2 regions of the Streptomyces sp. NPDC085524 genome follow, and region 2 is predicted to be linked to the other one. Evidence: riboswitches for the same ligand, from Rfam matches in the RefSeq annotation. Region 2 holds a riboswitch; the other holds the start of a gene.
What was found. Region 2 has a riboswitch for thiamine pyrophosphate ahead of thiC (phosphomethylpyrimidine synthase ThiC). Riboswitches for the same ligand answer to the same signal wherever they lie in the genome.
Positions count from the first base shown of each region.

Region 1 (7,135 bases), on a different contig from region 2:
TCGACAAGAGCGCGCTGCGCAACATCGAGCAGGCCATCCGCGACTCCGACCTCGGTGTCAACCCGAGCAACGACGGCAGCATCATCCGGGTGACCTTCCCCGAGCTGACGCAGGACCGCCGCAAGGAGTACATCAAGGTCGCGCGCACCAAGGCCGAGGACTCCAAGGTCTCGATCCGCGCCGTCCGCCGCAAGGCCAAGGACGCCCTCGACAAGCTCGTCAAGGACAAGGAAGCCGGCGAGGACGAGGTGCGCCGCGCCGAGAAGGAGCTCGACGACACCACCGCGAAGTACGTCGCGCAGGTGGACGAGCTCCTCAAGCACAAGGAAGCCGAGCTCCTCGAAGTCTGATGAACGACTCTTCCTGGCAGCCGGAGCCGGTTCCGGCGGGTCCCGCATACGATGCACAGGTGGGCCCGCACACTCGGCCCATGCCCATCGTGCCCGATGCCGCCGGCCGTGACTTCGACGACCGGGAAGCACGCGATCGGGGGGCCGCCCCGGACGGCGGCCCCCTCTTCCGCGACGAGACGCCGCCGCAGGAGCCCATGCCCAGCCCCCCGCCCCCGCCTTCGCCGGCACCGCAGGACCCCCCGCCCCCGCCGCAGAAGAAGCGCGCGGGGCGGGACCTGCGTGCCGCCATAGGGGTCGGCGTCGGCCTCGGCGCAGTGATCTTCGCTTCGCTGTTCATCGTCAAGGCGGTCTTCGTCGGCGTCGTCGTCGTCGCGGTCGTCGTGGGACTGTGGGAGCTCACCTCCCGGCTGCAGGAGAAGAAGGGCATCAAGGCCCCTCTCGTCCCGCTCGCCGTGGGCGGCGCCGCCATGGTCATCGCCGGATACGTCCGCGGGGCCGAGGGGGCCTGGGTCGCGATGGCCCTGACGGCCCTCGCGGTACTGGTGTGGCGGATGACCGAGCCGCCCGAGGACTACCTCAAGGACGTCACGGCCGGCGTCTTCGCGGCGTTCTACGTGCCGTTCCTCGCCACCTTCGTCGCGATGCTGCTCACCGCCGACGACGGACCGCAGCGCGTGGTGACCTTCCTCGTGCTGACCGTGGTCAGCGACACCGGGGCCTACGCGGTGGGCTGGCGCTTCGGCAAGACGAAGCTCGCGCCGCGCATCAGCCCCGGGAAGACCCGCGAGGGGCTCTTCGGCGCGGTGGCCTTCGCCATGGCGGCGGGCGCCCTGTGCATGGAGTTCCTGATCGACGGCGGTGCCTGGTGGCAGGGCCTGCTGCTGGGCCTCGCGGTCGCGGTCAGCGCCACCCTGGGCGACCTGGGCGAGTCGATGATCAAGCGGGACCTCGGCATCAAGGACATGGGCACCCTGCTCCCGGGGCACGGCGGCATCATGGACCGCCTCGACTCCCTGCTGCCGACCGCCCCCGTGGTGTGGCTGCTGCTGGCGGCCTTCGTCGGCACCGGCTGACACCCCGGCTGCCGACGACGGCCTCGGCCGGCGTCGGCCGGGGGACCTTCGGCATCGGCCGTCTCCCGCGGAGCGGGTTATCCTAAAAGGCGCGCCACTCGCGAGTGGCGCGCCTTTGCCGTTCCGCGTCTGCGGGGACGGCCCGTGAGAGGTCTCCCGGCTCCCGTCGAGCCGCGGTCCGCTCCGCACCGGCGGAGTCGCGCGCCCGGACCTCGCCCCATCGAGGAGTACCCGATCATGGCCCGCCCCGTTCCGGGAGAGCTCACCTTCGTCGCGCCGCGTGGCGCCAAGAAGCCTCCGCGGCACCTCGCCGACATGACCCCCGCCGAGCGCCGCGAGGCGGTGGCCGCGATCGGTGAGAAGCCCTTCCGGGCCAAGCAGCTCTCCCAGCACTACTTCGCCCGGTACGCGCACGACCCGGCCGAGTGGACCGACATCCCCGCCGCGTCCCGCGAGAAGCTCCAGCAGGAGCTGCTGCCCGAGCTGATGAACGTCGTCCGGCACATCTCGTGCGACGACGACACCACCCGCAAGACCCTGTGGAAGCTGCACGACGGAACGCTCGTCGAGTCCGTGCTGATGCGCTACCCCGACCGGGTCACCATGTGCATCTCCTCGCAGGCCGGCTGCGGCATGAACTGCCCGTTCTGCGCCACCGGCCAGGCCGGTCTGGACCGCAACCTGTCCACCGCCGAGATCGTGCACCAGATCGTCGACGGCATGCGCGCCCTGCGCGACGGCGAGGTTCCGGGCGGCCCCGCCCGCCTGTCGAACATCGTCTTCATGGGCATGGGCGAGCCCCTCGCCAACTACAACCGCGTCGTCGGCGCCATCCGCCGTCTCACCGACCCGGAGCCCGACGGCCTCGGACTGTCGCAGCGCGGCATCACCGTCTCCACCGTGGGCCTGGTCCCGGCGATGCTGCGGTTCGCCGACGAGGGCTTCAAGTGCCGCCTCGCCGTCTCGCTGCACGCGCCCGACGACGAGCTGCGCGACACCCTGGTCCCGGTGAACACCCGCTGGAAGGTCCGCGAGGTCCTCGACGCCGCGTGGGAGTACGCCGAGAAGTCCGGCCGCCGCATCTCGATCGAGTACGCGCTGATCCGCGACATCAACGACCAGGCCTGGCGCGGTGACCTCCTGGGCCGGCTGCTCAAGGGCAAGCGCGTCCACGTCAACCTGATCCCGCTGAACCCGACGCCCGGCTCCAAGTGGACCGCCTCGCGGCCCGAGGACGAGCGGGCCTTCGTCGACGCGATCGCCCGCCACGGCGTGCCGGTGACCGTACGGGACACCCGCGGCCAGGAGATCGACGGCGCGTGCGGCCAGCTCGCCGCCTCGGAGCGATAGGTTCCGGTCCTGACCGGCCGAGATCGGCCACGGGGTACCCTGTGGCCGAACCAATTTCATATTCCGACAGGGGAGCGCCACAGCGCTGAGAGTGCGGTATCCGTCATCCGCAGACCCTCTGAACCTCGCCCCGGTCATTCGGGGTAGGAAGTTCGGTCACCACTCAAGCTGTTGCGCCCTGCCCGGCGTCCGCTCCCACAGAGCGCCGGGCAGGGCCGCGTCTTCTCCTGGTCATCCAGGAGGAATCACCAGTGAGCACCACCAAGAAGATCGCGGGCGCCGCGCTCGCGGCCGCGCTGGGCGTCACCACGCTCAGCGCCTGCGGCGGCGGCGACGCCAAGGACAAGAGCGCGGGCGGGACCGAGAGCCCGAAGTCCAAGACCGTCACGCTCGTCACGCACGACTCCTTCAACGTGACCGAGGCGGTCCTCAAGGAGTTCGAGCAGCAGAGCGGCTACACGGTCAAGGTACTGAAGTCCGGGGACGCGGGCGCGGCACTGAACCAGGAGATCCTCACCAAGGGCTCCCCGCGCGGCGACGTCTTCTTCGGCGTGGACAACACCCTGCTCTCGCGCGCCCTCGACAACGGCCTCTTCACCCCGTACGAGGCCAAGGGCCTGGCCGATGTGAAGCCCGAGTTCGTGCTCGACAAGCAGCACCGGGTCACCCCGGTCGACTCCGGCGACATCTGCGTCAACTACGACAAGGCCTACTTCGCCGACAAGAAGATCGCCCCGCCGCAGACGCTGGACGACCTGGTCAAGCCGGAGTACAAGAACCTGCTGGTCACCGAGAACGCCGCGACCTCCTCGCCCGGCCTCGGCTTCCTGCTCGCCTCCGTCGGCAAGTACGGCGAGGACGGCTGGAAGGACTACTGGAGCAAGCTGAAGGCCAACGGCGTCGAGGTCGTCGACGGCTGGGAGCAGGCCTACAACGAGCGCTTCTCCGGCTCCGCGGGCGGCAAGAAGGCCAAGGCAGACCGCCCGCTGGTCGTCTCCTACGCCACCAGCCCGCCGGTCGAGGTGATGTACGGGGACCCGCAGCCGGCCGAGGCCCCGACGGGCGTCGCCACCGGCACCTGCTTCCGCCAGACCGAGTTCGCGGGTCTGCTGAAGGGCGCGAAGAACGAAGAGGGCGGCAAGGCCCTCGTGGACTTCCTGATCAGCAAGAAGTTCCAGGAGGACATGCCGCTCCAGATGTTCGTGAACCCCGTGACGAAGGACGCTTCCCTGCCGGAGCTGTTCACCAAGCACGGCGTGGTGGTCGAGAAGCCCGAGAACGTGGCTCCGGAGACCATCGCGAAGAACCGTGAGCAGTGGGTCTCGGCATGGACCGCGCTCGTCGTGAAGTAAGCGGTACCGAGGGAGCGGTCGCGGCGTCGGGGGACGCCGCGCCGGTCCCGGCCGGGCCGGTACGGCATCCCGTCCGCGAGTCCGGCCGGGCCACGGCCGCGCGGCTCGCGCTGATGGCCGTGCCCCTGGCCTTCTTCGGGCTGTTCTTCGCCTACCCCGTGGCCGCGATCCTCGGGCGCGGCCTCAAGACCGACACCGGCTGGCAGTTCGGCCGGATCGGCGCGGTGATCACCCGCCCCGACATCGCGGGCGTGCTCTGGTTCACCACCTGGCAGGCACTCGCCTCCACCGCGCTCACGCTGGTGATCGCACTCCCCGCGGCGTACGTCTTCGCCCGCTTCGAGTTCCCCGGCAAACAGCTGCTGCGGGCCCTGGTGACCGTCCCGTTCGTGCTGCCCACCGTGGTCGTCGGCACCGCCTTCCTCGCGCTGGTCGGCCGGGGCGGGCTGCTGGACGAACTGGCGCGCGTCCGGCTCGACACCACGGTCTGGGCGATCCTCCTCGCGCACGTCTTCTTCAACTACGCGGTCGTCGTGCGCACCGTCGGCGGGCTCTGGTCCCAGCTGGACCCGCGGCAGGAGGAGGCCGCCAGGGTGCTCGGCGCGGGCCGGTTCGCGGCCTGGCGGCGGGTGACGCTGCCCGCGCTGGCCCCCGCGGTGGCCGCCGCCGCGCTGATGGTGTTCCTGTTCACCTTCAGCTCCTTCGGCGTCGTGCTGATCCTCGGCGGGCCCTCGTACTCCACGCTGGAGGTGGAGGTCTACCGGCAGACCGCGCAGCTCCTGGACCTGTCGACGGCCGCGGTGCTGACCATGGTGCAGTTCGCCGCGCTCGCCGCGATCCTCGGGGTGCACGCGTGGACGGTGCGCAAGCGGGAGACCGCGCTGCGGCTGGTGGATCCGGCCCGGACCGCGCACCGGCCGCGCGGCTGGGCGCAGCGGTCCCTGCTCGGCGGGGTGCTGCTGACGGTGGCGCTGCTGATCGTGGCCCCGCTCGCGGTGCTGGTGGAACGCTCCTTCGACGCGCCCGGCGGCTACGGGCTCGGCTTCTACCGGGCGCTCCAGGACGCGGGCGCCGGTGGCGGAACGTTCCTGGTCGCGCCGCTGGAGGCGATCTGGAACTCCCTCCAGTACGCGCTCGCCGCCACCGCGATCGCCCTGGTCATCGGCGGGCTCGCGGCCGCGGCGCTGACCCGCCGCGGGGGCCGCTTCGTACGGGGCTTCGACGCGCTGCTGATGGTCCCGCTCGGGGTGTCCGCCGTGACGGTGGGCTTCGGCTTCCTCATCACCCTGGACGAGCCGCCGCTGGACCTGCGGACCTCGTGGATCCTGGTGCCGCTCGCGCAGGCCCTCGTCGGCGTGCCCTTCGTCGTACGGACCATGCTGCCCGTACTGCGCGCCGTCGACGGGCGGCTCCGCGAGGCGGCCGCGGTGCTCGGCGCCTCGCCCCTGCGGGCCTGGCGGGAGGTGGACCTGCCGCTGGTGCGCAGGGCGCTGCTGATCGCGGCCGGGTTCGCCTTCGCGGTCTCGCTGGGGGAGTTCGGCGCGACCGTCTTCATCGCGCGGCCGGACCACCCGACGCTGCCGGTGGCCGTGGCGCGGCTGCTGGGGCGGGCCGGTGAGCTGAACTACGGGCAGGCGATGGCCCTGAGCACGATTCTGATGCTGGTGTGCGCGGTGTCCCTGCTGGTGCTGGAGCGGCTGCGCCCCGACAAGACCTCCGGAGAGTTCTGATGACACTGCTTCAGCTGGAAGGGGTGTCGGTCCGCTTCGGTGAGCGGGCGGTCGTGGACGCCGTCGACCTGAAGGTCGCCGAGCACGAGACGGTGTGCGTGCTGGGGCCGAGCGGAAGCGGGAAGTCCACCCTGCTGCGGGTCGTCGCCGGGCTCCAGCCGGTGTCCGGGGGCCGGGTGCTGCTGGGCGGTGCTGACCAGGCCGGGGTGCCGGTGCACCGCCGGGGCGTGGGCCTGATGTTCCAGGACCACCAGCTCTTCCCGCACCGGGACGTCGGCGGGAACGTCGCGTTCGGCCTGCGGATGCGGGGCTCCTCGTACGGGCGCGGCTCGTACGGGGCACGGGTCGCGGAGTTGCTGGAGCTGGTCGGGCTCCCCGGAGCCCAGGGCCGCGCGGTGGCCTCGCTGTCGGGCGGCGAGCAGCAGCGCGTCGCGCTGGCCCGGGCGCTCGCGCCCTCGCCACGGCTGCTCATGCTCGACGAACCGCTGGGGCAGCTCGACCGGGGGCTGCGCGAGCGGCTCGTGGTGGAGCTGCGGGGGCTGTTCTCCCGGCTGGGGACGACCGTGCTGGCCGTCACGCACGACCAGGGCGAGGCGTTCGCCCTGGCCGACCGGGTGGTGGTGATGCGGGACGGGCGCATCGCGCAGGCCGGGACCCCGCTGGAGGTGTGGCAGCGGCCCGCGTCCGAGTTCGTGGCCCGGTTCCTCGGCTTCGAGAACGTGGTCCCGGCCACGGTGTCGGGCGGCGCGGCCGTCACCCCCTGGGGCAAGGTCCCGGTCGCGGCCGGCTCCCCGGACGGGGAGCACCGGCTGCTGATCCGCCCGGCCGGGGTCGTGCTGTGCGCGGCCGGCCTGGCCTGCGAGGTGGTCTCCCGTACCTTCCGCGGCACGCACGTCGCACTGCAGCTGCGGCCGGAGGCGGGGCCGCTGCTGGAGGCGGAGTGCGGGCTGGCTGCGGCGCCCGCGGTGGGCGACCGGGTGGCGGTGGCGTTCACGCCGACCGAGGTGGTCGTCCTGCCGGCCACCCCGGTCGGGGCCGGGCCCGCGGAGTAGGGCCCGCCGGCGCGCCGCTCAGGCCGCCCGGATGCCGTCCACGGCGATCGGCAGGTGGCGCGGGCCGCGCAGGACCGCGTTCTGCCGGTACGGGGGCGGGTCCTCCAGCAGCCTCGGGTTCTCCAGCCTGCGGGCCAGTTCGCTGAGCGCCAGCGCCGCCTCCAGCCGGGCCAGCGGCGCCCCGAAGCAGCTGTGGATGCCGCTGCCCAGGCCCAGGTGCTGGAC
Region 1 covers NZ_JBITTH010000007.1:92,155-99,289, reverse strand. The annotation lists gene frr (ribosome recycling factor) at 1-350, shown strand, start outside; gene ACIGFK_RS12560 (phosphatidate cytidylyltransferase) at 350-1,426, shown strand; gene rlmN (23S rRNA (adenine(2503)-C(2))-methyltransferase RlmN) at 1,664-2,776, shown strand; TPP riboswitch at 2,835-2,944, shown strand; gene ACIGFK_RS12550 (thiamine ABC transporter substrate binding subunit) at 3,028-4,128, shown strand; gene ACIGFK_RS12545 (ABC transporter permease) at 4,242-5,858, shown strand; gene ACIGFK_RS12540 (ABC transporter ATP-binding protein) at 5,858-6,910, shown strand; gene ACIGFK_RS12535 (cytochrome P450) at 6,929-7,135, opposite strand, start outside.
Region 1: another riboswitch for thiamine pyrophosphate. It lies ahead of ACIGFK_RS12550 (thiamine ABC transporter substrate binding subunit); the one in region 2 lies ahead of thiC (phosphomethylpyrimidine synthase ThiC).

Region 2 (7,135 bases):
TGCACATCGCCCCCACCGATCCCGAGGAACTGTCCGACGTCCACATCCGGCTCCAGGTGGGCGGCGACCGGGCGCTGTTCCGCGCGAGTGCGGCTCCGCTCGTCGCGTTCCTCGACCGGACCGACCGGCTGGTGCCGCTCGGTCAGGAGCGGAACCTGGGCGATTTCGAGGAGAGCCTCGACGAGGCGCTCATCAAGATCCTCGCCGAGTCGAAGCAGAACGAGCAGAACGCGGGCTGACGCACACTGCAGAACAGCTGACGCACCACTGCAGAACAACGGCACATGCAATACGGGCTACACCTTCAACACCTGCTGCAACACCGGCCACACCTGAAACACAGGGAATGCCGACGTCCGCTGACCGACGGACGAATCCGGCCGATCACCAATCACCAGGACCGGCTCAGCGGGTCGATGCGCCGAGCGCCACGGCCCACCGGCTTTCCCGGGCAGCACCGCACGCGATCCGACCCGTCGCGTCCAACGATGCAGATGCCCTTCGCCCCGTTCGGCGAGAACCCCGTTCGGCGAGAACCGTCATTCAGCGCTTGCGCCGCCGGCCCCGGCCGCCGCGGACCGGCCCCGAGGCCGGCGAGGCGGTCGGGGACCCCGGCCGGTCGGCCGAAACGACCAGCGCGGCCAGTGCCGTGGTCACCGGGACCGAGGCCACGAGCCCGATCGAGCCCACGAGGGTCCGTACGATCTCCTCCGCGACCAGCTCGCTGTTGGCCACGGACCCCATGCTGCTGTTCGCGATCGAGAACAGGAGAAGCAAGGGCAGGGCGGCGCCCGCATAGGCCAGGACGAGCGTGTTGACCACCGACGCGATGTGGTCGCGGCCGATCCGGATGGCCGCCCGGTAGAGCCCGCGCGGGCCCATCGACGGGTCGGCCTGGTGGAGTTCCCAGACTGCCGAGGTCTGGGTGACCGTCACGTCGTCGAGCACGCCCAGGGATCCGATGATCACGCCCGCGAGCAGCAAACCGCTCATGTCGATCTGCGGGTAGAGCCCGTGGATCAGCCCGGTGTTGTCATCGGTGTTGCCGCTGAGGAACGCCCAGTCGATGAACACCGAGCCCAGCAGCCCGATCAGCAGCAGCGAGACCAGCGTGCCGAGGACGGCGACCGAGGTGCGCGCCGTCAGCCCGTGGCACATGTACAGGGCGATCAGCATGATGGCGCTCGCGCCGATGACCGCGACGAGCAGCGGATTCGAACCCTGGAGGATGGCCGGGAGGATGAACAGGGTCAGCACGCCGAAGCTGACGGCCAGCGCGATCAGGGCGAACACCCCGCGCATCCGCCCGACGAGCACGACCGCGAGGGCGAAGATGCCGGCGAGCAGGGCCAGCGGGAACTTGCGGTTCACGTCGATCACCGAGTACTGGAGGTCGTGCGGGGCGTCGGGCGCGTAGGCCACGACCACCTCCTGCCCCTTCTCCAACTGCCGCGGCGCACCCGGCTGGACGACCTCGACGAAGGTCCGTCCCTTGTCCCCGCCCGTGCGGACCTCGACAGTGGCCTTCTTGCACTCGCCGGTCTGGGCGGCCTGCGCCTCGCGCCCCTCGGGGGTGGAGGTGTCGCCCGTCGGAGGTACCTGCGAGGCGTTCACGGATTTGCAGTCGACATGCTCCAGTGACACGACCGCGCCCTGTTGGGTCTGCCGGTCGAAACCGACCCCCGTGCGCTCGTGGGCGGGTGCTCCGCCCGGCCAGAGCACGGCCATGCCGACGAAGACGGCGGCGGCGAAGGGGATCAGTACGGCCGCGATGACCTTGCGCAGGTGCTTCGAGCCGGGGGCCGCCGGACCGTGGCCATGGCCGTGTCCATGTCCGTGTCCGTGGCCCTGTGCGTGCCCGTGTCCGTCGTGGTCGGGGCCGGGTGGACGCCCGGAGGCGCGCCCCGGACCCCGGCGCTCGTGGCCGGTGTGGTCGTGGGGCTCGCTGGGCTTCGTGGGGGGATGCGGCGAAGACGTCACCGGCAGATCATCGCAAGAGATGAGGGGGCCCACTGTTCAGCACGCCATGGATGGCGCTAGCGTGGGGGCTACTTTGCACAACGCGGGAGCTCGGAGCACCGGGCTGAGAGGGCGCTGATCACCGTACGCACATCACAGATGTGTACGGGAGGAGGCTGCGTCGACCGCCGAACCTGTTACCGGGTAATGCCGGCGTAGGGAGATCAGGTCTCATGACCATTCAGGACGACGCACGCACGCCTGCCGTCAGCCAGGACGACGACGGCCAGACCGAGCGCCAGCCCGGCTGGCACAAGGGATACCTGGCGGGCTCCCGCCCCGACATCCGGGTGCCGGTCCGCCAGGTCCACCTCACCAACGGCAAGGACGTGACGCTCTACGACACGTCCGGTCCGTACACCGACCCCCAGATCGAGACCGACGTCCGCCGGGGCCTGCCCCCGCTGCGCGAGAACTGGATCATCGGTCGCGGCGACACCGAGGAGTACGCGGGCCGCCCCGTGCGCCCCGAGGACGACGGCATCAAGCACACCTCGCCGCGCGGCGGGCTCAAGAACCTCGACGCGGTCTTCCCGGGCCGCCCCCGCCAGCCCCGCCGGGGCCGCGGCGGCGCCGCCGTCACGCAGCTCGCGTACGCCCGCCGGGGCGAGATCACCCCGGAGATGGAGTACGTCGCGATCCGCGAGAACGTCTCCCCCGAGGTCGTCCGCGAGGAGATCGCCGCAGGCCGCGCGGTGCTTCCGGCGAACGTGAACCACCCGGAGATCGAGCCGATGATCATCGGCAAGCGGTTCCTGGTGAAGGTCAACGCCAACATCGGCAACTCCGCCGTCACCTCCTCCATCGAGGAGGAGGTGGAGAAGATGACCTGGGCCACCCGCTGGGGCGCGGACACGGTCATGGACCTCTCCACGGGCCGCAACATCCACACCACCCGCGAGTGGGTCCTGCGCAACTCCCCCGTGCCGATCGGCACCGTGCCGCTCTACCAGGCCCTCGAGAAGGTCGACGGCCGTGCCGAGGACCTGACCTGGGAGATCTACAAGGACACGGTCATCGAGCAGGCCGAGCAGGGCGTCGACTACATGACGGTGCACGCCGGCGTGCTGCTCCCGTACGTCCCGCTGACCGCCCGCCGCAAGACCGGCATCGTCTCCCGCGGCGGCTCGATCATGGCCGCGTGGTGCCTCGCGCACCACAAGGAGAACTTCCTCTACACGAACTTCGAGGAGCTCTGCGAGATCCTCGCGACGTACGACGTCACCTACTCGCTCGGTGACGGCCTGCGCCCCGGTTCGATCGCGGACGCCAACGACGCGGCGCAGTTCGCGGAGCTGAAGACGCTCGGCGAGCTCAACACGATCGCCAAGCGCCACAACGTGCAGACCATGATCGAGGGCCCGGGCCACGTCCCGATGCACAAGATCAAGGAGAACATCGACCTCCAGCAGGAGATCTGCGAGGAGGCGCCGTTCTACACGCTCGGCCCGCTGACCACGGACGTCGCGCCCGCGTACGACCACATCACCTCTGGCATCGGCGCCGCGATGATCGCCTGGTGGGGCACCGCGATGCTCTGCTACGTCACGCCCAAGGAGCACCTGGGCCTGCCCAACCGCGACGACGTGAAGACCGGCGTCATCACGTACAAGATCGCGGCGCACGCCGCCGACCTGGCCAAGGGCCACCCGGGCGCCCAGGACTGGGACGACGCCCTGTCGGACGCGCGGTTCGAGTTCCGCTGGGAGGACCAGTTCAACCTGGCCCTCGACCCGGACACGGCCCGCGAGTTCCACGACGAGACCCTTCCCGCCGAGCCGGCCAAGACCGCGCACTTCTGCTCCATGTGCGGCCCGAAGTTCTGCTCCATGAAGATCTCGCAGGACATCCGCCGCGAGCACGGCGGTGACCTGAAGGCCGAGGAGATCGAGGCGGGCATGGCGGAGAAGTCCGCCGAGTTCGCGGCCTCGGGCAACCGCGTGTACCTGCCGCTGGCGGACTGACCTCCGCTTCGGGGCACGACGGAAGGGCCCGCGACACCGAGGGGGGAGTCGCGGGCCCTTTCCCGCCGTCCAGGACGTATGCGGCGGTCAGGCGGGGACCTGGGCGGCCAGGCCCAGCTTGCGCCGGGCGAATTCGAGGTTCGCGAGGATCCGGTCGTGCTCCTCCAGGGGGAGGCTGCCTTCCTCGAGGAGGCGCTGGCAGCACTCCAGCGATTCCTGGTACTCGCCCACCCAGTACGAGGCCACAGCGAGTTCGTCGAGGGCGCGCCACGAGTGCCACGCGAACTCCACGAACAGGATGTCGTCCGGCGGCGGGATCCGCACCGCCTGCCGGGCGAACGTGTAGGCGAGCGGCCAGCGGCCTTCGAGGCGGCAGAGGCGGGCGAGCTCGCCGATGGCCTCGGCGCGCGAGGGGCGGCTCTCGTACGCGCGCAGGAAACGGTCCGTCACCTCGGCCTGCGGCCTCTTGAGGTTGGCCGCGAGCCGGGCGGCGTAGAGCCGGGCGCAGTAGGTCTCCTCGACCCAGCCGCCCATGGCGACCCGGTGGTCGTAGGCGGCGAGGGACTTCTCCGGCTCTCCCGCGTCGCGCCAGCTCTGGGCCAGGTAGAAGGCGTACCGGGTGTTGTCGGGTTCCTTCGCCAGCCCTTCGGTGAGGACCTCGGCGTCGCGCAGGTACTTCGCCCGCTGGCCGCCCTCCCGCAGACGCGCCCCGCCGCCGACGGAGAGGATGTTGAAGCCCTCGATCACGTCGCGGGTGTAGTCGGTGCCGCATTCGATGTACTCGTGGAGCACGCCCACGTACCGCCAGGGCAGCCGGTTGGAGACCAGTGCAGGCCGCCAGTGGATGATCGGACCGTCGCGCAGCGCGACCTGGTACGCGTCGAGCGTCAGGTCCGGCATGCGGAACCCGGGCTCGATCTGCATCTCGTCGTCGCCGTCGATGAACAGCAGGTAGTCCGCGCTGGAGCGGGCGAGATCGATCGCCTCGGTGCGGCTTCCGTCGAAACCCTTCCACGGGCGTTCGTACAGGGTGCCGGGCAGGTCGGCGAAGCAGTCCCGGATGACGTCCTGGGTGCCGTCCGTGGACCCCGTGTCCACGATCACCCAGGTGTCGATCAGCGGGCGCACCGACTCCAGGCACTTCCGGATCGTCGGCGCCTCGTTCTTGACGATCATGTTCAGACAGATGGTCGGTTTCACCGCAAACACCCTCTCGTCGGCCGGGACGCGGGCGACGTTAGGGAGTCCGGCGGCCGAGCGGGTGGCGGCACGCCGGTGGCAATATCACGGGATGGTCGGCTTCGCATCCGTTCGTGGGGGCCTGATAGGCCGATCTGTTGATGTGTGGCCCGAAATGCTCAAGATGGCGGGGTTTGCCCCCGTAACTTCCCAAGGAAGATCGAACCCGCGGTCGGGGCATCACCCGTTCCGGTCGCATTCCGTTCCGAAGGAGACCTCCACATGAGTCGTGAGCATCGGACCCGGTCGCCCCTTGGCCCCATTCCCCGCAGCCGGGCATGGATGGCGGGCGGTGCCCTGGCCTCGCTCTCCCTCGTGCTCGTGAGCATGGCGAGCCCGGTCGTCGCCATGACCCGGCCGGCCGCCCCGGCCGTGACCGCAGCCGCCCCCGCGGCCGGCGGAGGCGACGACTGCAAGCGGGACGAGGGTCGTCCCCCGCACGACAAGCCGCTGCACGCCCAGCTCCTGGACAAGTTCCTGGGCGGCGACAACGACGAGGTCTGGGGCGGGGAGGACGGCAAGGGCGGCCACGACAAGTGCCCGTCCGGTGCCACGGGCCCGACGGGTCCCACGGGCCCGACCGGCCCGAAGGGCGACACGGGCGCGACGGGTCCGGCCGGTGCGACGGGTGCGACGGGTCCGCAGGGTCCGACGGGTCCGGGCGGTACGGGCTCGGTGGGTCCGACGGGTCCGCAGGGTGCGACGGGTGCGACGGGTGCGACGGGTCCGCAGGGTCCGACGGGTCCGGGCGGTACGGGCTCGGTGGGTCCGACGGGTCCGCAGGGTCCGACCGGCGCCACGGGTGCGACGGGTCCGCAGGGTCCGACGGGTCCGCAGGGTCCGACCGGCGCCACGGGTGCGACCGGCCCGTCCGTGTGCAGTGATGTTGACGCCTACAAGCCCAGCAACAGCGAGGAGGTCAAGGCCGTACTGACCGGCGGCGTGGCCTACGCGGGTATCCGCAACCTTCAGCCGTCGCCGACCGATTTCATCTGGTATGACCTCACCGACACCGGAGACACGTACCCCGACGGCGCATGCGCCATCTCCATCGCCTCGCAGACCTCATCGGCCGACGGTGTCTCGATCCAGGTGCTGACCGAAGACGGTGCGGTGTACGAAACCACCTGTGAAATCGCCACGCTGGGACCCAACAATGACGGGTTCCCTGCCAACACCCGGATCCTCAACTGCAACGAGGTGTGGACTCTCCTGACCCCGGGTCACCCGGCACCGGGTGACACCGGCCCGACCCCGACCATGAACCGGGTTCACCCTGACCTGCGGAGCCTCAAGCCGCAGACCGCCAAGGGTCTCCACAAGGCCGACAAGGCCGTTCCGGGACACCCGGTCAACAAGAAGGCCCAGCCCGTGCGTAAGTCGCACATGTGACGACCGGGCCTGACCTGACGTAGTACCCACCCGCAGTACCCACGCGGCCCGGAGCACGGTCGGACTCAGTCCGGCTCCTGCTCCGGGCCGCCGGCGTCTGAGCACCTGGTGTCCGGCGATGGATGAACCCGGCCGGGACCCCTCACGCATCCGGGCCGCGCGGCGTCCGTCGCTGCGGGAGCCCGCCATTGGGGGTGCTTCACTGCTCCGATCCGTTGATATGACTGCGCGGCGTCCCCGGCTCCTGACACACGGATCCTCACGATGGCCGAGGTGGTGGCCCCCGGCCCCATCCCACATCGTTCGATCCGGTTTCGAGAAGGAGCGGCGTATATGAGTCCCGAGAACAAGACCAGGTCACCCCTCGGCCCCCTGCCGAAGCGCGGCAGCCTGGTGACCGGCGGAACCGTCGCATCGCTTGCCCTGGTCTTGATGGGAATCGCAGGCCCGGCGGTAGCCGTCGGCCAGTCCGTCCAGACGGCCGGGAGCGCCCGCGCGGCGACCCCGGCGGGCGGGGACTA
Region 2 covers NZ_JBITTH010000004.1:220,825-227,959, reverse strand. The annotation lists gene ACIGFK_RS07950 (SsgA family sporulation/cell division regulator) at 1-239, shown strand, start outside; gene ACIGFK_RS07945 (YibE/F family protein) at 544-1,980, opposite strand; TPP riboswitch at 2,053-2,198, shown strand; gene thiC (phosphomethylpyrimidine synthase ThiC) at 2,193-3,983, shown strand; gene ACIGFK_RS07935 (glycosyltransferase) at 4,071-5,183, opposite strand; gene ACIGFK_RS07930 (hypothetical protein) at 5,445-6,614, shown strand; gene ACIGFK_RS07925 (hypothetical protein) at 6,948-7,135, shown strand, end outside.